Linked DNA regions of Mucilaginibacter paludis DSM 18603. The protein of the gene in region 2 binds, or shares a complex with, the protein of the main gene of each other region. Links are inferred from orthologs where the notes say so. Each region holds a gene or a part of one and is shown on either strand. Other genes may lie near its edges. The genes, in order: accB, accD and MUCPA_RS10535.

The links.
Region 1: the proteins of accD (region 2) and accB are in contact, whole or in part, in a solved structure (PDB 8UXZ), measured with the Escherichia coli proteins. The link is inferred for Mucilaginibacter paludis DSM 18603 from one-to-one orthologs.
Region 3: the proteins of accD (region 2) and MUCPA_RS10535 are in contact, whole or in part, in a solved structure (PDB 8UXZ), measured with the Escherichia coli proteins. The link is inferred for Mucilaginibacter paludis DSM 18603 from one-to-one orthologs.

What each region holds. Positions count from the first base shown.
Region 1 is NZ_CM001403.1:3,156,838-3,167,612, forward strand. What follows is about bases 7,782-10,742. They hold accB (acetyl-CoA carboxylase biotin carboxyl carrier protein), read left to right. Parts: upstream 7,782-9,008; coding sequence 9,009-9,476; downstream 9,477-10,742. Other genes in these bases: plsX (phosphate acyltransferase PlsX), read left to right, coding at 7,782-7,811; MUCPA_RS13310 (beta-ketoacyl-ACP synthase III), read left to right, coding at 7,823-8,812; accC (acetyl-CoA carboxylase biotin carboxylase subunit), read left to right, coding at 9,616-10,742. Also shown: MUCPA_RS13265 (CapA family protein), read left to right, coding at 1-650; MUCPA_RS13270 (hypothetical protein), read left to right, coding at 1,345-1,512; MUCPA_RS13275 (hypothetical protein), read right to left, coding at 1,790-1,975; MUCPA_RS13280 (SPFH domain-containing protein), read left to right, coding at 2,062-3,003; MUCPA_RS13285 (DUF922 domain-containing protein), read left to right, coding at 3,164-3,739; MUCPA_RS13290 (5-formyltetrahydrofolate cyclo-ligase), read right to left, coding at 3,841-4,422; MUCPA_RS37015 (M20/M25/M40 family metallo-hydrolase), read left to right, coding at 4,825-5,631; MUCPA_RS37020 (M20/M25/M40 family metallo-hydrolase), read left to right, coding at 5,677-5,973; MUCPA_RS13300 (YceD family protein), read left to right, coding at 6,121-6,645; rpmF (50S ribosomal protein L32), read left to right, coding at 6,667-6,858; more of plsX, read left to right, coding at 6,873-7,781; more of accC, read left to right, coding at 10,743-10,775. UniProt on the Escherichia coli protein: This protein is a component of the acetyl coenzyme A carboxylase complex; first, biotin carboxylase catalyzes the carboxylation of the carrier protein and then the transcarboxylase transfers the carboxyl group to form malonyl-CoA.
Region 2 is NZ_CM001403.1:6,830,798-6,837,023, forward strand. What follows is about bases 1-2,817. They hold accD (acetyl-CoA carboxylase, carboxyltransferase subunit beta), read left to right. Parts: upstream 1-894; coding sequence 895-1,740; downstream 1,741-2,817. Other genes in these bases: MUCPA_RS28930 (KTSC domain-containing protein), read right to left, coding at 2,692-2,817. Also shown: more of MUCPA_RS28930, read right to left, coding at 2,818-3,144; MUCPA_RS28935 (TonB-dependent receptor), read right to left, coding at 3,394-5,835; MUCPA_RS28940 (hypothetical protein), read right to left, coding at 6,124-6,226.
Region 3 is NZ_CM001403.1:2,519,368-2,530,033, forward strand. Bases 1-2,852 are described here. They hold MUCPA_RS10535 (acetyl-CoA carboxylase carboxyltransferase subunit alpha), read left to right. Parts: upstream 1-874; coding sequence 875-1,831; downstream 1,832-2,852. Other genes in these bases: MUCPA_RS10525 (response regulator transcription factor), read right to left, coding at 1-244; MUCPA_RS10530 (Spy/CpxP family protein refolding chaperone), read left to right, coding at 316-828; MUCPA_RS10545 (ribose-phosphate pyrophosphokinase), read left to right, coding at 2,096-2,852. Also shown: more of MUCPA_RS10545, read left to right, coding at 2,853-3,040; MUCPA_RS10550 (50S ribosomal protein L25/general stress protein Ctc), read left to right, coding at 3,248-3,832; MUCPA_RS10555 (hypothetical protein), read right to left, coding at 3,847-4,251; MUCPA_RS10560 (Crp/Fnr family transcriptional regulator), read right to left, coding at 4,346-4,915; MUCPA_RS10565 (peptidase associated/transthyretin-like domain-containing protein), read left to right, coding at 5,059-5,739; MUCPA_RS10570 (IS4 family transposase), read right to left, coding at 6,202-7,440; MUCPA_RS10575 (DUF2147 domain-containing protein), read left to right, coding at 7,953-8,426; MUCPA_RS10580 (alpha/beta hydrolase), read left to right, coding at 8,475-9,533; MUCPA_RS10585 (trypsin-like peptidase domain-containing protein), read right to left, coding at 9,538-10,666. UniProt on the Escherichia coli protein: Component of the acetyl coenzyme A carboxylase (ACC) complex. First, biotin carboxylase catalyzes the carboxylation of biotin on its carrier protein (BCCP) and then the CO(2) group is transferred by the carboxyltransferase to acetyl-CoA to form malonyl-CoA.

The DNA.
Region 1 (10,775 bases), 3.7 Mb from region 2 along the record:
GTATTGTATTGGATAGCTGCGGTATACAGTACGCCGGTCTGCAGGTAAAGCCCGTAACCATATTTACGGTAAAGGGCGTTAAATTTGGTTTCTGCGCATTTGCTCCCAACAGTTATGTAGTATCCTTACACGATTATAAAAATGCCTGCCGAATTATCGGCAATTTAAAGCAACAGGTTGATATTGTTATCGTATCGTTTCATGGCGGCGGGGAAGGTGTGGGGTTTGAGCATGTGCTTTGCCAGAAGGAAAGTTTTATGGGCGAAAACCGGGGCGATGTACATGAGTTTGCACACAATGCCATTGATGCCGGGGCCGACGTGGTGTTTGGTAATGGGCCGCATGTTAGCAGGGCTATGGAGTTATACAATAATCATTTAATAGCCTACAGCCTGGGTAATTTTTGTACTTATAAAAGTGTAAGTGTATCCGGCGTGTGCGGTATGGCTCCCTTGCTACAGGTAAGGCTTGATAAAAAAGGCAAATTTTTAAACGGCAAAATCATCGCCTTTAAGCAGGACCATTGGAAAGGCCTGCAGCGCGATACACTGAACCGGGTGGTGAGCCGGATAAAGTACCTTACAGAGACCGATTTTCCGCAATCGGGTTTAACGATTAATGATGATGGGGTGATAGGGGTTGCTCAGTAGGATTGATTAGATTTTAATAAACCACTACTGCTGTTAAAATAATGTTTCTTTATGCTATTTGAATGGTTTGTCAAATAAGCCTTTTAAAATTCAAAGACTTTTTTTATATTGATATATGAAAAACAACAAAAGCAACCATATTAACAATAAGAAAACAAGCATCAAATAAACTTGAGACATCTGTCGATGCCCAAAAACGGGAAGAAGTCGGCAAAATTTGAGGTTAAAAACTGTAAAAAAGCCTCTGAGATAAGCTCGTGAGCATTTACGAACGCTATTTCTAAAAAATCTTTAGTCGACAGCTGCTAAAGTAAAGTTTTTTAATGTATCCAATTTAATTGTTTGCTAAATAAAGCATATTCAAATTAGGAGAATTTTGAACTGGACATAACTAAAGGTATATCCAGTTTCCCAAGCCCCCTACGCGTGCCGCGCGTTCCCAACCATGCTTATTCGTCGTCAAAAGGTTTGTATAAATGATGTTTATAACGGGAGTAGGCTATATATTACAGTTGCTGTTCGTCCTTCCAGTAGGGTAACCGCCAGTCGATTTAAATTTATCAGTTTTGGTTGTAAGGTCATTCTAAAATAATCGTTAAATTTATGTCCTAATCGAATCGTAACGGTGTACTCAGAGGCAAAAAAATTACATCTTATACAGGAAATGCTCAAAGTAAAAAGTGAGAAAATATGGATGCAAGTAGAAAAAATCATCGAAAACACATCCTCTGCGAACGAGGCCGCGGATGATAAGCAAATAGCCCCTACTGATTTTTCATTTCTTAAAAGCAGGGAAGTGCTATATAATCTTAACGGTTCTTTAAGTGAAACCTTAGTTGAGGAACGAAGAAGCGCTCGATGACTTTAAGATAATATTGATGCACTGTTCTTATCCTGTCATCAAAACTATTGCCTTAAATGAATGAGAAATATATTGCGGGGATACCGACATACAGTGCACATTCGGCTAAAGGCAAACAAATCTAAAAAAAGACAAGCCATCTTCTCATAAATGCTATTTGTTCGCTATTAAAGCTTTGACAACTTTACCAAAGTTGTCAAAGCTAATCCGTTTTGAATTACCGATATATTTATTGTGTAACCTTGTTTTTGCACGTTAGACAGGCAACCTTCAATAACTAAACCTCATCCTTAGTAGTACGTACCAGGCTGATACCCGAAAAAAAGAAGAGCAGAGCAATGATGGCAACTACTACGATGCTGGTTGCCTGTCCGGAATGGTTAATGATCGTTATGCCCGAGTAAATAAGGCCTATAATTCCTAATATGGTTAATATGGCTCCAAAAGTACGTTTCATGTTCATGGTTATATTCGTTAATATTTATTACTTATCAAAAAACCAACCATTTATAAAAAGCTTCCTATATTCGTTAAACAATTAATCAAACCATGATACCATCACTTATTATTGGATTTATAATTTTAGTGCTGCTTTTTTCGTCTTTTGTATCCGTACAACAGGGTACTATAGCGGTTGTAACCGTGTTTGGCAAGTATAGCCGCATTTTGTCTCCCGGTTTAAATTTTAAACTGCCGCTTATCGAGATGATTTCCTCGCGTATCTCCATCCAGAATCGTTCCGTAGAGCTGGAGTTCCAGGCCGTTACTGTTGATCAGGCCAATGTGTATTTTAAGGCTATGCTGCTGTATTCGGTATTAAACCAGGACGAAGAAACTATCAAAAACGTAGCTTTTAAATTTGTTGACGAACGTAACCTGATGCAGGCGCTGGTGCGCACGGTTGAAGGCTCCATACGTGCGTTTGTTGCTACAAAAAGGCAGGCAGATGTACTAATTTTAAGGCGCGACATTGTTGACCATGTAAAAGAGCAACTGGACCAGATACTGGAAAGCTGGGGTTATCATTTACAGGATCTGCAACTGAATGATATTACTTTTGATGATGTGATCATGAAATCGATGAGCCAGGTGGTAGCATCGAACAACCTAAAGGCCGCTGCCGAGAATGAAGGCCAGGCCCTGTTGATTACCAAAACCAAAGCTGCCGAAGCCGAAGGTAATGCCATCAAAATATCTGCGGAGGCAGAGCGGCAGGCAGCCCAATTACGCGGGCAGGGTATAGCCTTATTTAGGGAAGAGGTGGCCAAAGGGATGACGGTAGCCGCCAAAGAAATGAAAGAGGCTGATATGGATACCTCGGTAATTTTATTTACCATGTGGACCGAAGCCATTAAACACTTCTCAGAAAACTCCAAAGGCAATGTTATTTTCCTCGACGGCTCGGCCGACTCTATGCAGCATACCATGAAAGAGATGATGAGCCTCAATATTTTGAGCCAAAATCAACCCAAAGGGAAAGACGACAGATAATCTTGGTCGATCTTTTATATAGTAATCCGAGGCCCTTAAGCTTCGGATTTTTTATTTTTGAAGAAAACCGCAATGGCATAGCTCTATTATTCATTAACAAAATTAACTTATAATAAACCAAACAGTAATTAGTATGTCTATTTGTAGTTATCCTGATTAAATGAAAACAAAGTTGAGTGTGCTGGCCATTAGTGTTGGGTTTTTGTTCTTTCTTTCCGATGGATCTGTAGCGCAGCCTTATCACCGTTTGGCTGCCCGAGATTTTGCCGGAAGCCCCACAACGGAAGCCGGTTACGCTGCTTATACCAATTGCTATGTAAGTTATTCGTACCGGGCATCCAGGTACAACGGCAATTATAGTATCGATTTTAGTGTACAGCTGTATCTCAACACCAATAAATCGTGGATCAGGTTTAACGAGGTAAATAACCGCGAAATGTTACTGGGTGTGCTTAGGCACGAGCAAGGGCACTATAATATGGCTTATTTAATGAAGAATGAATTGTATTCGGTTTTTACACATCACCGGTATTCGGCCAATTACCAGGCCGAGGTTGTATTATTGTTTAAACAGGTTGAAACCAAGTACCATCAACTGAATGATGATTACGAAAGCCAAACCCAGCACATGGCCAATGTCAAAAACCAGGAAAAGTGGAATTTGTGGTTCGAGAAACAATTGGATAACGCCCAAGTTGCAGATAATCGGCACAATGGCGACAGGTTGCCATATTAAGGTGATTGAGATGACGAAAGGTAGCCTGGTTATAAGGCATTAACAATAGGCCTGGGAAAGTCAAAATTTGACTCATGGCGCCATACTATATACTCTTTGACTTAAAGGTTACCGGTAAATGCCCATGTTTTTTTCGGCGTGATGCATTGATGTAAGGGAATATCAAAAGAGTTGATGTCGTCAATTGCATCTACAGGGTCAAAAAATGATAGCCCCGTAAAAAGGGTGCCTGGTTTGCATTCGCTCATAAAACGATCATAAAAACCCTTGCCATAACCAACGCGGTATCCAAGTTGATCAAATGCCAATAAAGGCACCAGCAACAGGTCAATTTCAGCGGGATTAATTTCAGTTCCGGCAACAGGCTCCGGGATGCCAAAGCTATTATTGGCTATTTCAAGGGCGTTATCATCTAAAAAGTGCCTCATTCGGTTTGTCGCAAAATCTGCTTTGGGGTATGTTAGCCTGATTAAAGGATGATTTTGCTTAATCCAGTTGATCATTAACCAGGTATCCGGTTCCACTTTTTCCCGCATAGGTAAAAAAAAATGAATGCATTTGATATGGTTGAGGTTTAATTTCCGGAACTGGCTTAACAATTTTTCGTTGAGTTGCTGATAAGCCTCCGGCGGTAATTCCAGTCGTTTTTGAAGATATAGTTTTCGCAGTTCCTGTTTTTTCACACTCGGTAGGTTCTGAAACAAAAATACGGTACAACACCGGATAGATTATTATCGTATCATAAATTTTTTTATTTTTATAAACCAAGCACATCGTCCTATCAAAAAAAAGATGTTCAAAAAAATTCTGTATTGCCTGTTATTAATTGTGTTTATAACGGCTGTGGTGTTATTGGTAAATACTTTCACCCTAAAATCAATACAACCCGGTTATAAGGCACTTGCCCCAATTGTAGTTAATGATAGCGCCGTTGCACATTTCAGGCAGGGCATAAGCTTTAAAACAATATCTTAACCTGGCAGACCGGCCGATAGCATTACGTTTACGCAGCTTCATCAATACCTGCAAACTACGTATCCGCTTTTTTACGGTAAGCTTCAAAAAGAAACCGTTGCCAATACACCTTGATATTTAAGTGGGAAGGTGATGATGCCACCCTAAAGCCGGTAATTATGATGGCGCATCAGGATGTGGTACCGGTTGAAGGCGCGTCTATGAAGATGTGTAAACAAGCCCCATTCGCAGGGGCGGTTCAACAGGATGCCATTTGGGGGCGCGGTGCGGCCGATGATAAATTTTGCCTGTTCAGTATCCTTGAGGCAACAGAACGTTTGTTACAGCAAGGCTACCGGCCAAGTCGAAGCATCTACTTTGTTTTTGGCCACGATGAAGAAACCGGTGGTAAAGGCGTTGCTGCTGCTGCCAAATTATTTCAATCGCGGGGTATTAAAGCCGAATGGGTTTTAGATGAGGGTGGCGAGATCAATACCGAAATTCCGGGGCTTAAAGGGCAACCTGTAGCTATTATCGGCACGGCCGAAAAAGGTTACCTCTCGGTCGATTTAAGTGTGAATATCGACGGTGGCCATTCCTCAATGCCTCAACCCGAAACAGCCATTGATGTGCTTACCGAGGCTATACATAATTTAAGGGCTAACACTTTTAAGCCCGAATTTACTGCACCCGTAGAAGGCTTTTTCCGGTATCTTGGACCAGAAATGCCTTTCGGGAGTAAATTAGCTATTGCAAACCGCTGGTTATTTAAAAATCTATTATTCCGTATTTACCATAAAAGTCCAGGTGGCAACGCCCTCATTCGTACTACTATAGCGCCAACTATTATACAGGCTGGGTTAAAGGATAACGTGATACCCAACTATGCCCATGCTACGGTTAACTTTAGGATATTGCCAGGCACCAGCATTGCCTAAGTTATAAAACACACTGCCGAAGCCATACATGATAGCCGCGTAAAGATAACCAGGCTTAATGATTTTGCCGACGAGGCTTCAGCGGCAAGCCCTACAGAAAGCATGGGTTTTCAAAAGGTGATCAAAGCGATCAGGCAGAACTATGCCAATACATTGGTTGCGCCTTTTTTAACCGTTGGGGCCACCGATTCCAGGCAGTTTAAAAATGTGTCCGGCAGTATACTGCGGTTTTCGCCGGTGGCGGATATCAAAGGCATGCACGGGGTTAATGAGCGGGTAGGCATTCAGGAATATAAAAATGGAATTGGTTTTTATTACCGATTGTTGCAGGATGTGAAGTGAGGGGGCGTTACCTAACTGCCTGTAAACATTTTCGTTATATCTTTAAATTAGCCTCTTACAACAGCATTTTGCCCTATTTTTCCATTTTTCAAAAAAACCTTTCCACTTGTATTATTTTTCCTAAATTTGCGGGCTAATTATCGCTCATTGAAATCACTCAAACCATATTCGATTCCCTTTACCGGGCTTAAACTCGGAAAGCACTTGTTTGATTTTGAGGTAACAAATGCTTTCTTTGATGAATTTGAATATTCATTAGTTAAAAAAGGTAAGCTTGATTGCCAGGTTGAACTGGAAAAACAGGAAACTATGTTGATCCTGAATTTCAAGATCAGCGGAACTATCGACTTGTCGTGTGATCGTTGCCTGGCAGAATACCCTCAACAGATAGAAGTTGAGGAACGCGCCATTGCGAAGTTTACCGATGAGGATATAGACGATGAAGAGGATATGATCACACTCAGCAAAAACGATCACGAGATCAACATTGCAGGTTTGATATATGAATATATTAACGTAGCAGTTCCGTTTGTATCGGTATGCGGCTATGAAGGTAAAACAGAATATTGTGATATAGAGATGCTTGACCGGTTAGATAAATTGGCAAGCGGTGAAGAACCACCAAGTGAAGATGCAGACCCACGCTGGGACGCGCTTAAAAAAATTAAATAAAATAGTAATACCAAAAAAGTTATGGCACATCCAAAACGGAAAATATCGAAATCAAGAAGAGACAAGCGTAGAACGCACTACAAAGCTGTGGCTCCTACTTTAACTACCTGTCAAACTACAGGTGCTGTGCACTTACCGCACAGAGCTTATACTGTTGATGGCAATGTTTACTTCAACGGAAAAATTCTGATCGAGAACACTGCTGCAGTTTAAGTTAATTTTCTGAAATGAAGATTGGCTTAGATATAATGGGCGGCGACTACGCACCCCAGGCAACAGTTTTAGGTGCAATTGCGGCTTATGAAGCTTTATCAGAAAAAGAACAACTTGTTCTGATCGGGGATAAAGAAATTGCTGTCAGTATTCTTCAGGAAAATAATTTTAATCCAGACCACTTCGAGTATATACATACTACCGAAGTTATTGGTATGGGCGAGCATCCTACAAAAGCGGTTGTTCAAAAACCAAACTCCAGCATTAGTGTTGGGTTTCAATTGCTAAAGGAAGGTAATATCCAAACCTTTGCATCGGCAGGTAATACAGGCGCTATGCTTGTAGGTTCACTGTTTAGTGTAAAGGCTATTCCGGGCGTTTTGCGGCCGGCCATGACGGCTATTGCTCCTAAGCTTAAAGGCGGCCTTAACATCCTGCTGGATGTTGGTGCCAATGCCGATTGTAAGCCAGAGCATTTGCTGCAGTTTGGCATTTTAGGAAGTTTGTTTGCCGAGTCAATTTACAACATTACCACCCCCAGGGTGGCGCTGATGAATATTGGCGAGGAAGAGGAAAAGGGCAATATACTAAGCCAGGCCACCTATCCGCTCATGAAACAAACACAATCATTTAATTTTGTGGGTAACGTGGAAGGACGCGATTTATTTGGTGACCATAGCGATGTTATCGTTTGCGATGGATTTACCGGAAACGTAGTGCTTAAAATGGCCGAATCCTTTTATGTAGTAGCTCTTAAAAAGAATTTTAAGGACGACTTTTTCGACAGGCTTAATTATGAACAATACGGAGGCAGCCCTATATTGGGTGTCAATGCCCCCGTTGTGGTTGGCCACGGTATCTCAACGCCGAAGGCAATAAAAAACATGGTTCTTCTATCCAGGGACATGGCCCAGAGCGGCCTTGTTGATAAAATCAAACAGGCCTTTCAATAAACAACAAATAAATGAGTAAAATTCATGCTGCTATAACGGCTGTTGGGGGTTACGTACCAGATTACGTTTTAACAAACCAGGAGCTGGAAACCATGGTTGATACCAACGACGAATGGATTACCACCCGGACTGGAATTAAAGAACGCAGAATATTGAAGGGTGAAGGATCCGCTACATCCGATATGGCTGTACCTGCTGTTAAGGAACTGCTGGAAAAAAGAAAAATCGGCGCAGATGAGATCGAACTCATTATTTTCTGCACATCCACTCCTGATATGCCTTTCCCGGCAACGGCTAACATATTAGCGGATAGGATTGGCGCCAAAAATGCATGGGGATATGATTTGAATGCTGCTTGTTCGGGCTTTATCTTTGGATTGGCAACAGCTGCCGGTTTTATCGAGAGCGGAAAATACACCAAGGTTTTGGTAGTTGGTGCCGATAAAATGTCATCTATCATTAATTACGAAGACAGGGCAACCTGTATCATATTTGGTGATGGTGCCGGAGCGGCCCTGCTTGAACCCGATACCGAAGGCAACGGCATTATTGATTCCGTCTGTAAAACAGACGGCTCCGGACGCGCCTACCTTAACCAAAAAGCAGGCGGCTCGCTGCACCCTGCTACCCACGAAACGGTAGATAATAAAGAGCATTATGCTTTTCAGGAAGGCAGAACCGTATTTAAGTTCGCCGTAACCAACATGGCCGAGGTAGCTGCCGAAGTAATGGAACGTAACGATATTGCGGCTGATGATGTTGCCTGGCTGGTACCCCATCAGGCCAATAAACGGATTATTGATGCAACTGCCATACGCACAGGTATCCCGACAGAAAGGGTAATGATTAACATACAAAAATACGGTAATACCACCAACGGCACTATCCCGCTTTGTTTATGGGAATGGGAAGACAAGCTTAAAAAAGGCGATACGCTTATTTTGGCAGCATTTGGCGGTGGCTTTACATGGGGTTCCATTTATTTAAAATGGGCCTATTAATAATGCAAAATGGCTTATGCCCCGGGGATTAAGGCCCCTGAGCGCGCCCGGGTGCATTTAAACATAATTAACTGAATTTTGTTGAATGTAAAATAACTGGTTATTAAAAATTTGCATATCAGCATATTTGTATATTCGCACATCAACATTCATGCACATTAACTAACAACTTATCCAACACCAATACACCTAATCAATGGATATCAAACAAATTCAGGAACTTATCCGCTTCGTTGCCAAATCGGGCGTAAACGAAGTTGCAATTGAGCAACAGGATTTTAAGATCACAATAAAAACAAACCAGGCGCCAACCATCGTACACGCCAACGTACCTGTACAGGTTCCGGTTGCCGCCCCTGCCGTGGCTGCTCCTGCCGTTGAGATTGCTCCGGCTGCATCAGCCCCCGTAGCTGACACTTCAAAATATATCACGGTAAAATCTCCGATGATTGGTACTTTTTACCGTTCAGCCGGCCCTGATAAACCGTTGTTTGTTAACGTGGGCGACGAGATCAATCCCGGCGATGTAATTTGTATCATTGAAGCGATGAAGCTTTTCAACGAAATTGAATCAGAAGTTTCTGGCCGTGTTGTTAAAATACTGGTTGATAATGCTTCGCCGGTTGAATATGATCAACCTTTATTCCTGGTTGAGCCTGTATAGTAGGAGTTAGCGATTAAGTTATTGCTTATGAAGCCATTTTTTACTAAATGGCTTTGTAAATTATTCAATAACTTATTAAACAGTAGCTCAGTAACCCAATAACTAAAACATGACCACCAACTCATCAACTAATGATAGGATGTTTAAAAAAATACTGATTGCCAACCGCGGTGAAATAGCTCTGCGAATTATCCGCACCTGTAAAGAAATGGGGATTAAAACCGTAGCTGTATACTCTACTGCCGACCGCGACAGTCTGCATGTGCGCTTTGCTGATGAGGCTGTATGCATAGGCCCGCCGCCAAGCCGCGATTCTTATTTAAACATTCCCAATATTATCTCTGCTGCCGAATTAACCAACGCCGATGCTATCCATCCGGGTTATGGTTTTCTGTCAGAAAATGCTAAATTCTCGGCTATTTGCGCTGAGTACAATATTAAATTTATCGGCGCCACTGCCGATCAGATCAACGCCATGGGCGATAAGGCTTCGGCCAAGGCCACAATGGAAAAAGCCGGCGTACCTACTATCCCGGGTTCAAAAGGCTTACTTAGCGATGTTAAAGAAGGTATCAGCATAGCTAATAAGGTAGGCTATCCCGTGATACTTAAAGCAACTGCCGGTGGCGGTGGCCGCGGTATGCGTGTAGTTTGGCAAGATAGTGAGTTTGAGGCCGCATGGGATTCTGCCCGTGCCGAATCGGGCGCTGCCTTTGGCAATGACGGCCTTTACCTCGAAAAATATGTTGTTGACCCCCGCCACATCGAAATCCAGGTAGTTGGCGATCAATATGGCAAGGTTTGCCACTTATCTGAGCGCGATTGCTCTATCCAGCGTCGTCACCAAAAATTGGTTGAAGAATCTCCTTCGCCGTTTATGACCGAAAAGCTTCGCAAAAAAATGGGCGAGGCTGCTATTAAAGGCGCCAAAGCTGTAAGATATGAAGGTGCAGGTACAGTAGAATTTTTGGTTGATAAAGATCGTAATTTCTATTTCATGGAAATGAATACCCGGATCCAGGTAGAGCACCCGGTAACCGAAGAGGTAATCAATTTCGACCTGATTAAAGAGCAAATCAAGGTAGCATCTGGGGTGCCTATCTCCGGTAAAAACTACGAGCCAACCATGCACGCCATAGAATGCCGTATTAACGCCGAAGATCCGTTTAATAACTTCAGGCCATCGCCAGGTAAGATTACAAATTTCCACTCTCCGGGTGGCCATGGTGTACGCATCGATACACATGTTTATACCGGCTATGTGATACCGCCCAATTACGACTCGATGATAGCCAAGGT
Region 2 (6,226 bases):
GGAAGGAAAGTTGGAAGGTAAATTGGAAGGTAAATTGGAAGGTGAATATCAAAAAGCAATAGAAATTGCCCTTGAAATGAAACGTGACGGTATTCCCGCTGCCCAGATCTCAAAATTCACAAAGCTTACTATCGAGGAAATAGAAAAACTATAATCTGGAATGCTTGTGGTACTCTCCCAGCGTGAAAGAGTCAATTGTATATTGGGCGCATTCATACTGTGTTAGTTAGCAATGGCTTGACGCCAACGTATCACCAATTCGGCCTCCATCCTCAAAGCTATTTAAGTTATGGATTTTGCACGCCAAGACGCGAAGGCGCGAAGTTTTTATGGCTCGTTTCTTAGCGTCTTGGCGCCTTTGCGCGACTTTTTTATAATTTTCATCAGCAATCAAATTCTTAACTTAATGGCATTGCCGCCCCACCCTCCACCAAGAAAGCGCCTGCCGTAGTTAAAAACAATCTTCCCCGGCTATAAGCAGGCCACTCCTAACCAAGTAAAGTGCCTTTTTGCTCCGGCAGGAGCATCCTGTTTATAGCAATTTTGCGATGCGGACTGCCTCCGGAGGTGCCCCCTATCTGATGCTTGTTAATTGAAAAACAGGCTTTTTATTAAATCCCCCCTACAGCTAACTTAATAACTCAATAACCTAATAACCCAGTAACCTCTAATAACCAAATCCCCGCGTTACCGATGGTAGCGGATACCGGCCCTGTGGCTAAGGCCTGCGCTGTATGAGCGTACAGCGGGGGCCGGAGGCAACGCCCACATGCTGTGCTGCTTTTAACTTTGTATTTTATTTTGTGGTTTAGGCCGGGGCAATGTTGAAGGAACTGATAAAGTAAGTAAAAAAATTTGTTTCTTTGCAGTGAATTGAAAGAGAAAGAAACAGTAATGGCGTGGTTTAAAAGAGAATCCAAAGGGATTATAACTACTACCGAAGAAAAGAAAGAGGCGCCGGATGGGATTTGGAACAAGTGTCCGAATTGTAAAAAGCCGCTTCACTACTCTGAGCAGGTAGAAAATCAATATGTTTGTCACTATTGCAATTATCATTTGAGGATCGGGTCGAAAGAATACTTCTCGGTTCTGTTTGATAATAATGAGTTTACCGAGTTGTTTGGCAACCTGATATCGGGCGATCCGCTGCATTTTGTGGACACCAAGAAATACACCGAGCGGTTGGAAGAGAGCATGGAAAAAACCGGCCTGAAGGATGCCATTCGCGCGGCGCATGGTAAAATTAACGGGCAGGACCTGGTGATTGCCTGTATGGACTTCAACTTTATAGGTGGATCGATGGGATCGGTTGTAGGTGAAAAGATTGCCCGCTCCATTGATTATTGCATTGCCAATAACATCCCCTTCCTGATGATATCCAAATCGGGCGGCGCCCGCATGATGGAGGCGGCTTTCTCGCTGATGCAGATGGCTAAAACTTCGGCCAAACTTGCCTTGTTATCGCGGGCCAAAATACCTTATATATCGTTATTAACCGACCCTACCACGGGCGGTGTTACGGCATCGTACGCTATGCTGGGCGATATTAACATTGCCGAGCCCGGCGCGCTGATTGGCTTTGCCGGCCCACGCGTAATTAAAGAAACCATTAAAAAGGATTTACCCAAAGGTTTCCAAACCGCAGAGTTTGTACTTGAGCATGGCTTTTTAGATTTTATTGTTGACCGCCGCGAAATGAAAGCCAAACTGGCTACGTTTTTAAAGATGATGGCTAATTAAGGGTAGAAGCAAGAAGTGAGAGGCAGGAAGCAGGAGCTTAGATGCTGGAAGCTTTTTTGAAGGAAGTTGAAAGCAAAGACGTTTAGATTGCTGAGATAAACACACAATATTTTAAGAACATAACGAAGCCCATACCTAAACTTAAACGTTTGGGTATGGGCTTTAATATTTTATAGCGTTTTTGGTAGTTATAAGGGATGTCCCCGGCTAACCGGAAAAAAAAGGGATGACGTTTGAAAAGCTTCTTAAGCTATGTGATTGCGAGATTTAAAATAGGCGGTTTGTGAAGGATGAACTGACAATGCAATGCCGCTTATAGAGGCTACCACACCGTGCTTCGACTACTGAGCCTGACGAAGTATCAGCATGACACCCATTTTTTCTGCGAAAACTGTTATCCTGAGTAAGTCACCGGGTGCCCGGAAAAAATAGGGATAACGTTTGCACCTTCGGTAATTATTGGAGTACAAGAAAAAGCGGGCAGAGGCCAGACTGCACGCCGGGCCGGGAGCTGGCCTGCGGGCGGAAGGATCGGGCAGTCTTGATTTTTTTGGTTACTTTTTGTATCAAGACAAAAAGTAACAAGCCCCTTCCCGCAGCGATTGAGCGGGACGATGCTTTAATTTAAGAATACTGCTTGTCTGAGAAAATATAGCACATTGACAATCAGCGCACCCGATATGCTGCATACTTACCGCGCGTAAAAGGTCCCTCCTTGCGTCGGGATGACATGATGGAGAGAAAATCAACAACTTAACAACTCCATTATGAGCATGAGGTTAGATGCAGAAAACTTTTTGACGATAGATACGAGATGCAAAAAGTTGAAGGCAAAAACGCTTAGATTGCTGAGACAAAAAAGCAATATTTTAAAACATAAAGAAGCCCATACCTAAACTTAAACGTTCGGGTATGGGCTTTAATAATTTATAGCGTTGTTGTTACTGCAGCTTAAGCTACTGCTTCTTCGCGTTTGCTGATGTTACGGTATACAAACGAGTTAAAGATATGCCTGCGGGCAAAACGGCCCGGCGAATCGGCATTGATAAACTTAACGTAGGTGGCTTTGGGCACATCAAAATATTCGTACACGCTGCCATCTAAAAAGGTGATTTGCAGGGTTTGCGATTTGTATTCAAAATCGGCAATGTTTGATGTGGTAGTAGTTTGGGTATAATGATCAAGGTTTTGCAGGCGGGTTTCGGGAGCTATGCTTACCAAAAAGTGATAAGCCTCGATGATGGTTTTGCTCTTTTCTTCGGCTTCCAGCTTTTGATCGTGGCTGTCCTGAAATTTATCCGGATGCCAGTCTTTCATCAAATTACGGTAGATCGTTTTTAATTCTTTTAATTCGGCTGCTTCGTTTACGCCTAAAAGCTTTCGGTAGTCGACAATTTTTTTCATGAGATTTTAAGGGTATTGATTATTGTCGTTGAAGATGAGGCTATTGATAATGTACTGATTTTCAAGAAATAATTTTTCGCAAAGGTATGGATTTTAAAAGTCAAAACTAAGCTTAATTCTAAAATTTTATTGAGGCGCAGTTGATGGGACATAAAAAGCATACGGATAGTTGGTGGGACACCAACTATGGCGGAAGTTATTTGCTTCCTACCTCCTGCCTCTTACTTCTTGCCTCTTACTCCCCCCACCCTAATTCTTAACCCTGTTCTGCTCGCTTTCGGCCCCGGTGCTTTCGTGTTTGCGCTGGTTGGCAATGGCTTTACCAAAGCGGTAGCTTAACGATAGTACCGCCGTTCGGGTATCGCTCAGGTTGTGGTAGTCGGCGCGGGTATTGGCCAGGTTGTTAATGTCGCCGCTGTTTACGTTGGTGTAAAAAATATCGTTCACCACCAATTTAAGGGTGGTACTGGCCGATATTTTTTTGGAGAGGGCGGCATTTACCCTGCCCATGTTGCCGGTTACAAACTGGGCCGAGGTAACGCGGCTTTGGTATAGGCCGTTTAACTGCGCTGTCCAGTCGCGCGGCAACTTAAACTGCAGCATAGGTTTTACAAAGTAGTAGGTGCCTTTGGTATCCAGGGGGCCGTTATAAAAATCGCTGCGGGTATGGATGTTTACCGCGGTGGCAAACAGCTGCAGGCTAAGCCATTTTGCAGGGTCCACACTGGCATCAACCGAGATGCCCTTAACCACGGTACTGCCCAGGTTGCCCGGCCTGCTGTAATAAATACCGTTTACAATTTCGATGGTTTCGTCAACATTATCCCTGGTTTTGCTGTAGCTCAGCGTGGTGGTTATTTTTTTATAGGTGTGCGACAGTTCGATGTTTTGCGTATAAGCAGGCCTTAAAAACGGGTTGCCGGTATAGTAAGTAAATTTATCCAGAGGGGCCAAAAAAGGGTTCAGGTCCTCGTAGTACGGCCGGTCTATCCGTCGGCCATAGTTCAGGCTTATCTGTTGGTTGCCAGCCGTATCCAGCTTATATTGCAGGTATACGGTGGGGAACAAACCGTTGTAATTGCGCTTAAAAACCGAATCGGGCTTTTGCACGTTGCCCAGTTGGTGGCCCTTGGATACCGTGTTTTCAAAACGGAGGCCCAGTTGAACCGATAGCCTTTTAAAATCGCGACTGGCATTGATATATGCGGCGTTAATGTTTTCCTTATAAATAAAATGGTTGGTTTTATCATAGTCGGGCGTGGTGTTCTGGTTTACGGTATAAAAGTAATTGGCTATATTATCGGTTTGGGTATAGCTGGTTTTAAGCCCCCCGGCCAGTTTTAGTCCGCTTTTTAGCGGATGGGTATAATCTGTTTTGGCGGCGTAGATGTCAATGGCCGATGGCAGCGCCCCCGTTAACAGGTCATGATTGATGAGCATTCCGTTAGGCAGGTAGCTCGAATTGTCAAAGCCCTGGCTAAGGGTATTATCATAGCGCAGATAATCCAGATCGGCGGTAAGCTCAGGCCCCCCGGCATTATATTGGTGGCGGTAGTTGAGGTTGATGCCACCGTTTTTAAAACTGCGGTGCTCGGCGTTATTGGCTACAATGGTAGAATCGGGCGTATTTTGAGCACTAAGCAAGCGGCTGGTATTAATGGTGTGCTCATCGCCGGGGTTAAGCAAACCCGTAAGGCCCAGCCCCCAGGTGGTTTTGGCCGAGGCGTAATAATCAAGACCCAGTTTGGCATTGTAGGTTTTGGAAGTACGGCGGATAAATGAATTCTGCAGGAATTTAGATTGCAGGCTACCATCGGCGTTTTCAAAATAGCGGTTAATATCCAGATCGTTAAAATTATTGCCGGTGCTGTAGCTCAGGTTGCCAAACAGGTTGATTTTGCTATCGCGATAATTAAAATTGGCGCTGTTATTGGTTTTGCCATATTTACCCTGCGAATAACTCAGACTAAGGCCGCCGTTAAAACCCTTGGCCTTGCCACGTTTGGTGCGGATGTTGATGATACCGCCATTACCTGCCGCATCGTATTTGGCGGGTGGGTTTGTCATCAATTCAATCTGGTTGATGGTAGAGGCGGATAACGAGCGGAGGTAGTTTTCCAGATCGGCGCCCGACAGGTAGGTGGGCTTATCGTCAATATATATTTTAACGCTGTTTTTTCCTTGCAGACTGATGGCGCCATTGTTATCAACAATCACCCCCGGCGATTTTTCTAACACATCCAAAGCCGTTGCCCCGGCATTGCCTATCAGCGCATCCACATTCACCACGGTACGGTCGGGCTGGTGCTCTATCAGTTGCTTTTGCGCCGTAATGGCAACAGCTTTAAGCAAGGTGCCGCTATGCTGCAAATTAATAAGCGGCATTACAAGCGGCTGCTTTTCAACTATTATATTTTCGCTTTTATAATTTTGATACCCCATCATGGTGACCCATATGCGATAGTTACCCGGCTTAAGGCCTTCAAAAAGGTATTTGCCTGCAACATTGGCCAGGGCTGTTTTCACCACCGCCGAATCGCGGGTTTGCACCAGCAGCACGGTGGCCGCATCGGCAGGTTTACCATCAGCGCCAAGTACCTGGCCTGATAGGCTGGCACCAGTTTGCACGAAAGCTACAATTGAGGCAATAGTTAGCCAGGCAGCTAAAAAAGCTGTTAATTTGATTTGCATAGGTATTGTTTTTAGGAAGCTATTAGAGGACTAAAGCATCGGTGGTATCATTTGGCATTAAAATTTCAATTCAAGGCATCGCCATAGCGCAATTACCGTGAGAAGGGCTTGGCAGGCGACGAAATAAAATCGAACCTGTATTCTCATTTACATTGAGTAAGGCTATAAGGCAACGTACGCTATCAGCTGATAGCAAATTGCGCCTTGTGTCTTTGCGCGCAAATCACCATGGCATTTAACTTAGGACAAGACACCATGGACCATGGCCTATCGACTATGGACCATCGTCTACTTCGTTTCGGTTGTGGTATCGTAATTATAGTACCAGCTCCAATCGTTATGCCCTGTTGCCCGCACATATTTAGCTCTGAACTTTTGGTATACGGCCTCG
Region 3 (10,666 bases), 4.3 Mb from region 2 along the record:
TGGCAAGCATCACATCTAATAAAATCAAATCCGGGTGATATCGCCGGATATTTTCAAATATTTCGTCGCCCCTCGAAAAGGTATTCACCTCGTATCCGTTATACTCTAATATATCTCTAATGGCGCTTAAAATGGCCAAGTCATCGTCCAGCACTAATATCCTCTTGCACATATCTTTCATTTCATTATTATTAACAAGCATAGCAGGCAATATTTGTGCCACGATACCAACAGGCTCATTCACTACTGATTAAAATATTTTAAAGGCGATAAACGTTTTATGCATTACCTTTGGTTTTACATTAATGGCATTGCATGACTAAATATTTACTATCAGCCTTTTTATTTTTTAATGCTGCGGCAGGTTTAGCACAAGCCACCGCAGACACCGCAAAAAACATAGGTAAATCGCCTTTAAAGGCCTTAACTGATGAACAATACAAGGCCTATACCGACGGAGTTGATATCAACGGACTGGCGCTGGTAGCCCAGGCCAACCATTACCCGGATCCGGGAAAAACACTGTTGTTAAAAAAAAATCTCGGCCTAAGCGCCGCGCAGGTAACTCAAATCAGCAATATCAACACAGAACTACAACGTAAGATGAAGGAAATGGGCGCCTTTATGATCAAAAACGAAAAAGCGCTGGATGCCCTTTTTAAATCGAAAAAACTGGACGACGGCACACTTATATTTTATACCAACCGCTACGGTTTGTACCAGGGCGAGCTGCGGAACGCTATTTTGCAGGCTTATGTTAAAGTACAAGCTATTTTAGATGCAACCCAGCGTAAAAAGTACGAGCAACTACAGAAAATTGAGCATTAATTAATATACCGTTTGAATTATTTACTTTTGCCCCTTAATGAGCGCAATGAAGATTACATTTGATTTTGAAAAACCGTTAGCCGATTTGCAACTGCAAATGGAAAAGGTGAAACAGGTTGAAGAGAAGACCAAGGTTGACATGTCGGCAACGTTAGCCGAGCTTGACGAAAAATTTGAAACCACCAAAAAAGAAATATTCACCAATTTAACCGGCTGGCAGCGGGTACAGATCTCGCGTCATCCGGAACGCCCCTATACCTTACAGTACTTGGAGCTGATGTGCGACGACTTTATAGAAATGTTTGGCGACCGCACCGTAGGCGACGACAAAGCCATTGTAGGGGGCTTTGGATCGTTAAACGGACAAACTGTAATGTTTATTGGCCATCAAAAAGGCATCAATACCAAAATGAGGCAGTACCGCAATTTTGGTATGGCCAACCCCGAAGGTTATCGCAAGGCGTTAAGGCTGATGCGCATAGCCGAAAAATTTAACAAACCTGTTGTTACGCTGATTGATACCCCGGGTGCTTTTCCGGGCCTGGAGGCTGAAGAGCGTGGCCAGGGCGAGGCTATTGCCCGCAATTTGCTGGAAATGTCGGTATTAAAAGTACCGGTAATTTGTGTGATCATCGGCGAAGGAGCCTCTGGCGGTGCGTTGGGCATAGGTATCGGCGATCGGGTGCTGATGCTCGAAAACTCATGGTACTCCGTTATATCCCCGGAAAACTGTTCAACCATTTTGTGGAAAACCTGGGAAAATAAAGAAAAAGCTGCCGAAGTGTTAAAGTTAACATCGGTTGATATGTTAAAAAATAAGCTGATAGACGGTGTTATTAAAGAACCCCTTGGCGGCGCACATCAGGACCCGGTGGCTATGGCTGCAACGCTTAAAAAACAGTTACTCAAGGACCTGAAAATGTTGAAGGAAAAAAACACCGACGACCTGGTTGCAGAGCGTATAGAGAAGTTTTGTTCGATGGGCGTTGTAATTGATGCTTAAGTTAAAAATTTTTGAAAAAATCCTTTTGACTTTTAAAATATCATCCTATATTTGCATTCCATTTCGGAATCGACAAGAAACTGAAGGAGATTGCCTGATAGTATAATGGTAGTACGACGGTTTTTGGTACCGTTTGTCTAGGTTCGAATCCTGGTCGGGCAACAAAAAAATCAAGTAAACCCGGATCTAAACGTCCGGGTTCTTAATTTAAAAAAGAAGTATCAAAATCCCGAAATCGTTATTTCGACATACGCCACCTGAATCATGCCCCTCCAATTTAATCCCGTTAAATTATTCTCAGGCTCAGCAACCCAAGCACTCTCTGATAAAATTGCAGAAGCTTACGGCAAAGAACTGGGAGATGTAATTGTATCCAGGTTTAGCGATGGGGAGTTTCAGCCGTCATTTAACGAGTCGGTACGGGGATGCGATGTATTTTTAATACAAAGCACCAACCAGCCTACTGATAACCTGATGGAGCTGTTAATGCTGATTGATGCCGCACGCAGGGCATCGGCACATTATGTTACGGCGGTGATACCTTACTTTGGTTTGGCCCGGCAAGACAGGAAAGATAAACCGCGTGTAGCTATAGGCTCCAAACTGGTAGCTAATTTACTGGTGGCCGCGGGTATTAACCGGATTATGACCATGGACCTGCACGCCGCGCAGATACAGGGTTTCTTTGACATACCGGTTGACCATTTGGATGCTTCGGTAATATTTGTGCCCTATATTAAAAGCCTCGGGCTGGGCAATTTAACGATAGCCTCGCCAGATATGGGCGGATCATACAGGGCACGTACCTTCGCCAAGTTTTTTAATGCCGAAGTGGTAATTTGCGATAAACGCCGTAAACGTGCCAACGAAATTGAATCGATGACGGTAATAGGTGATGTAACCGGTCAGGATATTGTTTTGATAGATGATATCTGCGATACGGCGGGTACATTGGCTAAAGCGGCCGGCTTAATTATGGAGCGTGGCGCAAAGAGTGTAAGAGCGGTTTGTACGCATCCGGTATTATCGGGTAACGCTTACGAAACCATCGAGAACTCGGCCTTGACTGAATTAATTGTAACAGATACGATCCAGTTAAAGCAACCAAGCCCTAAAATAAGGGTGCTATCAACCTCCGAATTGTTTGCCAAGGCTATTGCCAACGTGAACGAACATGGCTCAATCAGCCAGTTGTTTAAGGTGGATTGAGGAGTGAGTCCATGGTCCATGGTCGATAGACCATAGACAGGAAGGATTAGAGGGTTTGTGGTTGATAGACCATAAACTAAAGTTAAGAGATGTACTATGGACTATGGTCCATTGACTATCGACTAACAAAATAACAAAATGAATTAACAGATGTTACTATGGACTATCGTCTATTGACCATCGACTAATAAATATAAATTAAATACAATGAAATCAATTACTATTAGCGGTTCTCCAAGAGAGAGCGTAGGGAAAAGAGACGCCAAGTTACTGCGTTACGAAGGCAAGGTGCCTGCAGTGCTTTATGGTGGGGCAACACAAACCCACTTAGCGGTGTCCGTAACTGATTTGAAAGCAGTTGTTTACACACCTGTTGTTCATTTCATCAACCTTGAAGTAGCAGGCAAAACTGCTCAGGCCATTATTAAAGACATTCAATTCCACCCGTTAACCGAGGAAATTATCCACGTTGACTTTTTGGAACTTGATGCTGCAAAACCGGTAACTATCGAAATTCCGATCCGTTTAACCGGTACTTCCCCAGGTGTTAAAACCGGTGGTAAATTAGTTCAAAAATTAAGGAAGCTGCGTATCAAAGCTTTACCAGGCGACCATATCGATAACATCGATGTGAGCATTGCAACTTTAGAAGTAGGTAAATCAGTACGTGTAAGCGACTTAAAATTAGAGAAACTGATTATCACCAACGCTATCGAAGATACTATCGTTTCTGTAACTACCTCACGTGCATTACGTCAGGCAGAGCAAGAAGCTGCATCCGGTAAAAAATAATCAGGATTCTGCTACTACAAAAAAAGGCTTCCCGGTTTCGGGGAGCCTTTTTTATTGATATAGTTCAACCTGAACTGTATCATCAGTGCAATTAACCATACGGCTATAAACGGTATCAATAGCAATAAGGCCGGAATAAAATAGAGTACGAAAAACAGCACAAATAAAAATGGCGCCATAATTAAAACGGATGTAAAATAAGGCTTTCGTGTTAAAAACGGCAAACTAACTACAAAACCGTGCGATACCAGCAAGCCCAGCCAGCATATAGCCGAGAACGAAGCCATTGAATTGGCTTTGATGTTAGTAAAAGCACCGGGAAACTCAATCGAGTGCAATGATATATATCCCCAAAGGTCAGGCACATCTACACCTGGCCATATCGATAATAAGATCATCAAAACAACTGCTATTTTCATTGTTACCTGCCATTATACCCAGGGTAAAATCACCTTGGTTTACTGGTAAAATTACGACTATAGGCATTTGTAAATTTTGACTTATATCAAAATATCATTTTTTCGCTCTTATCCTGCTTAACGTTTCCTGGCTTATCCCCAGGTGCGACGCGATTTGCCGCAATGAGGCCTTTTGAATCACATCGGGATACGTTTTGATTAAGGATTGATAACGCTCCTGGGCAGATAAGGTGCGCAACGCGATGGCTCGTGCCTCACTTTTGATATAATATTGTTCTGTAATTATCCTCCCTATCAAATTAAACTCCGGAAAATTCTGGTAAAGGGTTTGCATTTGTTGCCAGGTGATGGAGAGCAATACACTCTCTTCTAAAATTTCAATACTTTCTGTGGCCGGCTGTTGGGTAAAAAAACTATAAACAGAAATCATCATATCTCCGGGTCCCATAAACCAGGTGGTATACTCTTTATCTTCATTTAAATAAAAGGCCCGTGCAAAACCTTTTTGTATAAAATAGATTCGCCGGTTAACCTGCCCTATTTTTAATAGCAATTGTTTTTTACCTGGCTTATCTTCTCTCAGCATCTCAACAATACTTTGTTGTAAAGCGGCCGATAATGGTGCTATACCATTCAAAGTTTGTATTAATGCCGCCGTTTCCAAAATAGTAAAAGTTTAATAACGATGGGCCTTATAATAGGCATTTTAACTTGACACAATGGCGATTTTAACACTTTATAAATATGCACTATTAAAACTTTAACCCATAAAAAAAGTTTAATATTGCACACAGCTATCCCCACCAAATGAAAATACGCTCCATTTTAACAGCCGCATTCGTTATTACGTCCTTAGCAGCAAACGCCCAAACTATTTTGAGCGGTATAGTTACCGAAAGCGGTAAAAACACCAAGCTCGAAAATGTTTTTATTAAAGATACCGGCAGCAAACAGGTAGCCCTTACCGATAAGTCGGGTAGCTTTGATATCCGTACTGCCGTTAATCACACCCTCATCTTCTCCTCACCCGGGTATATTTCTGATACATTATATGTGATCGATATGAAACCCAAACGTGTAGAGTTAAAGTTGCGCGGTATCAGTTTAAATACGGTTGATATATCCAGTAACGCAGCACCATTTAACCCCGAGGCTGAATATCCTGAGATTTACGAGAAAAGCAAATTCGCCCTCTCCCCTTCCCGCATCTTCGGTAAAGAATCCCGCGATGCACGTCGCCTAAAACACTATTTTAAAACCGAACAGGAGCAAAGGCAGATTGACGCCGTTTTTACCAAAGCGTTGGTGAGCAGCATTGTACCGCTAAAAGGCGTCGATCTGGATAACTTCATGATGATGTATCGCCCAACATTGGCATTTGCCAAAAACAGCTCTCAACAAACATTAACAGTTTATATCAATGATTCGTACCGCAAATTTAAGGCCCTGCCGCCCGAAAAACGCAGTTTGCCGAGATTAAACGATTAAAAGGAAAAAGCAGGAGGCAAGAGATGAGAAGTAAGTTGGCTTAACAAATACAATAAGTCGGCTCACACCAAAACAAACCGAAGCCCTGTCTAAACCGCGTAGCGCTCATGCACACCAAAACAAACCAAAGCCTACAAAATCTCTGCGCTTTATACTCGCTCGCATAGAACACGCCCCTCTCGAGAGGGGAATCGCGCGGGCTGCCGCTTTTTTTATATTGTATTGATAATGAGTACTTTTATTTAGATCCCCTCTTGAGAGGCATAGCCGTCAATTTAAGTAGCTGTACTCATATATTGTTGATTTTCAGTTATTTAATTTTTAGGCGCGGTTTGCCCGCATGGGCAAACCTATGTATTTTTACTCTCATATTTTTCGTTTTTTAAGGCGGGGAGGTTTAGATGACCCCGCCTTTCTTATTTTTGTTTAACTATCTAAATATAGTATTTAAATATCTAATAATCAAATACTTATTACAATTTCTTCTATTTTTAACCTATGTTTTCTGTGCTCTTTTGAAAGGTGCTTTAAGTTTAATTTCTCCAACAGAGCTAACCACTTTGAGCATATCCCTAAAAGCTGCGCTCGCAATTCTTCTTTCGTAGAAGCGATTAGTCGATGCACCTTTAAAACACTAATTTGACCTATCTTACCGATAGCCATGCATATTTTCCAACTCAAAACTGCCCAGATCAACTTACTGTATAATATACTGGTTATACGATCCGAACTTCCTTTGGGGAACGTGTGTATCTTTAAAAACGACTTCCATGCTTTAAAAACCAATTCTATCTGCCATCGCAGGTGATATAACTTTTGGATCAATTCAGCGCTATATTTTTCGCTCACCAGGTTGGTAACAATAAAGTTAAACCCTGCCCGCTCTTTGAATCCCTTACTGGTGGTACTGCCTTTCTTTTTATTGTACTTTTCAGTATTGGCTATCCGCCTTGCCTTGAGCTCTTCACTTACCGGTTCTATTATTATCCTTACCGGCATCTTATCAGCTCCGATATATACCTGTTGATCAAATACGCCGGTTATGCCTTGTAGTTTCGACAACTCTAACTTTTGGTATTGGTCGTCCTTTAATAGATAAATCGTTGTTTTCGGACATAATTTATTAATAAAGAAAGCTTTGACTTTGTTAATATTGTTCATATAACTCAAGTGAGTGTAACCCAGATCTCTCATATATAATACCCCCGGCTGAATTGATGCCTTGTCCAGATGACTCTCACCCTGGTCATTTGCGTTGGCCGGAGTTACTTTGATATCGCTTTTACCACTTTTGATTTCAAATTCAAATTGTACAGATGCTCCCGCTTTCATCCCACTTCCTTTTGTTCCGGGGAATGTCTCTGCAATAACTTCCGGCAACGCGAAACGGGTAGAATCTTTGATACGGATCTCCAAGCCCTGTGTTTGCTCTTGCGGTAACTCAACTGCTATTAATTGCTCAAAAACGGCTTGTACAAACTTTGTCATATTGCTGTGATGTCTTTGATGCAATGCCTGCTTCGAAATATCAAGCCCATCCCTCCGCATTAACTGCATACTCATGCCGTTAAACGATTGATCTCCATCAAATAACGCCATATCCAATAGTTCCTTGCCTCCCACTTTTCGTTTGCGTTGTATAGCCTCTGTTTTACGGGCCAGGCCATCTAACACCGTTGGTTCAAATAGTTCCGAACTCATTCGCTCGAATAATGACTGCAATTTTGCAGTTCCGATTCTTGCTCTAAAAAAATTTTATCCCTTTTTTTTCTAAAGTTGACGGCTATGCTCTTGAGAGGGGGCGGGTTTGGGAGTGCGGCTGCAGGGGTGTGTTCGCCGTGCGACGAACTGTGCAACCTGCGTAACTTACCTACGGCACGAAACGTTTATTATTGATCATTTCTGCCGGGCTTTTACTCCTAACGGAGTATTTTAATGGCACCAAAAAGATGTGGGTGCACGGTAGCGTACCGGGAAGGGTTGGGGTTGTGCTTCGTCACGCGGCAATTGAGCGGCAGATGCTCTAAATTAAGAATACAGATTATTAATATAAGAATACACACTGACAATCAAATACTTAATAACACATCATCATAAGCGCAACTACTTAAAGTTATGCCTAAACCAATCAATACATCTTCCGGCAAATATTACTGCTAAACAAAAAATTAATTTATTGTTAAATTGTCATAGAATTGTTTATCTTCACAATAATGACAGTGAAACCCCTAAGGTTAATTTTTAGTTTGATTACTATTTTATTGTTTGGGCTTGCTCCCATCAATATTGATGCGCAAAGTACTTCCCGCTGCGACTTGATTTGCGGCAAATGGATGTCGTCGGAGAAAAACCTGAGTGTTTTGGTATATAAAGAAGGGGAGCAGTTTAAAGCCAAAATAATATGGTTTGATGATAGCGACGACAAAAGCCGCCCGATGGAAACCAGGCAGGATACCGACAATCCAGATCCTTCACTCCGGAATCAGAAAATATTAGGATCAAGCATCTTACGAAATTTAGTATACCAACCATCCAGTAACTCCTGGGAAAACGGCCTGATATACGATGCTAAACATGGCCGCCACTGGAATTCGGCAGCCTGTATTACTCCGCAGGGCGTGCTTAAAGTAACCGGCTACTGGCACTTTAAATTTATAGGTAAAACACTTACTTTTACCCGCGTTTAATTTAAAACCTGAGTAACCGCTTTAACCCAAAGCGCCACCTGCCATATAATGAAAAAAATAACCCATACCGCTTTAACCCTTGTATTGTTCCCGCTGTTGCTGATCTCGGCACGACTATACAGCCAGGATGTTAAACTGAATAAAGGCACCGTACTGCATGTTAAGCTACATGGTAAAACATTAGAGGGAAACCTGGAGGGCGACTCCATCGACCGCTCTCTTGCTATTTACCTTCCGGCCAGTTATAAAATCAACCCTAAGCGCCATTACCCGGTGGTTTATTTTTTGCATGGCTTTACCGATAACGACTCCAAATGGTATGGCCTAACCAAGCATTGGATTAACCTGCCTGCTATCTTAGATACGGTATTCTCCCAGGGGGGCGCCAAAGAAATGATCTTTGTAACGCCCGATGCCGATACCCGTTATCGCGGCAGCATGTACTCTAACTCCATTACTACCGGCAATTGGGAAGATTTTGTTGCTAAAGAGCTGGTTGCGTATATGGATACCCATTACCGTACCATAGCCAAAACCTCAAGCCGTGGCCTGGCCGGCCATTCGATGGGTGGATATGGCACCATGCGCATCGGAGAGCGGAATCCCAACGTGTTTTCGAGCATTTATTTGTTGAGCCCTGCCAGCTTAGCCCCCGTTATGGCCCCGTTAAGTACCGAACAAATGAATGCAATAGAGGCCGTGAAAACTTTTGACGATTTTAACAAAGCCGACTTTTTTACCAAATACCTTTTTGCCTCGGCAGCAGCATGGTCTCCTAACACCAATAAGCCGCCATTCTATAGCGATTTTCCTTTTGCCGATGGGCAAATGTTACCAGCCATACAGGCCAAATGGATAGCCAACGCTCCATTAGCATCGCTGGATCAATATATTTATAATTTAAAACAACTACATGCCATTGCTTTTGATGCCGGGGATAACGATATACCCGGTATTGCAAACAGTATCACGGTGTTAGATAGCGAACTGAACAAATATGGAATTAAACATAGTTTTGAGATTTACCCCGGCACCCATATCAGCCATATCGGGCAGCGTATCAGTCAAAAAGTGATCTCTTTCTTTTCGGATAATTTAGCGTTTTAAGGCACTATAATCCCTTGCCATGTAGGGCATCAGAGACGAAACGGCTTATCAGGTATGGAGGAAGCGCTATGGTTGATGTACGGCTAACCCTGGCTATGTTGATGCCGCAAAAGTTGCCGCTCTGATCAAAGACGGGGCCTCCGCACTCTTCAGGTTTTATTGCCGTATCATGTACAAAAACTGAATCGAACCCCTCGTTCCTCAGGCTGGCGCCGCCATCAAAGGTATCGGCTATGTGTTTATTATATACTTTGGGCATCTTTTGAACTAAAGCATCAATATTCAATCGTTCATTCTTCCGTAACAGACTATATGCAATCCTGTCACCCGGCTTCATCACAGCTCCAATTAAAGTTGCCTTAGTTGCCGACTTTACATGTGTATGATTTAAAGAATCTACCAAGTCTCCAACCTGCAGCCCAAATTGTTGATTAACATCCATAGTAAAACCTTCTATTTTAACTGATTGCCCAACAGTTGTAAATAATACGCCGAGTGCAGGCCGTGTTTGCACCTCCACCTTGATCAGGTTACTCCCTAAAACTCCCAACTTAGTGCTATCCATAAATGAGGGCGAAAATAAAAAGGCACCCTCTTTGATACTTAATGTATGAGCCAGCGCTGTTTTTAATTTAATTCCCGATGCTAAACCTTCGGCTTTCAACAATATCAGGTCGTTTACAGAGTCGCGTTTTACGATGACAGCCTTTACTGTTTTCAGATCGTCAGTTGTTAAAACCGGGCTATCGCCAACAATGGAACTTTTGCTGACTACGTAATTGCCCCGGCCATCATTTAAGGAAACTATGCTACCCCAGGCCTGCATAACCACCGAACCGAGCGCGCTTTCTATCCCGACAGTTGCCTTGTGATTAAGTTTTGATGAGTTCAGCAATTGAGCAAACGGGATCTCCTGTACTATAGCAGCAGGTTCATCAGTTGTTTTTTCAGTTTGTTCTGCATCGGGGTAAACATCCACCGGATAATCTTTGGGAATAGTTAACGCCTTCCAATATTTCCGGTAATTATCAACAGGATTTTCAAGGTTCACCGTTAACGAGTTTTCAATCTTGCTGTGCAGCCCGATGACCTGACCAGAAAGATCAAATACAGGGCCGCCGGAATCTCCTGGT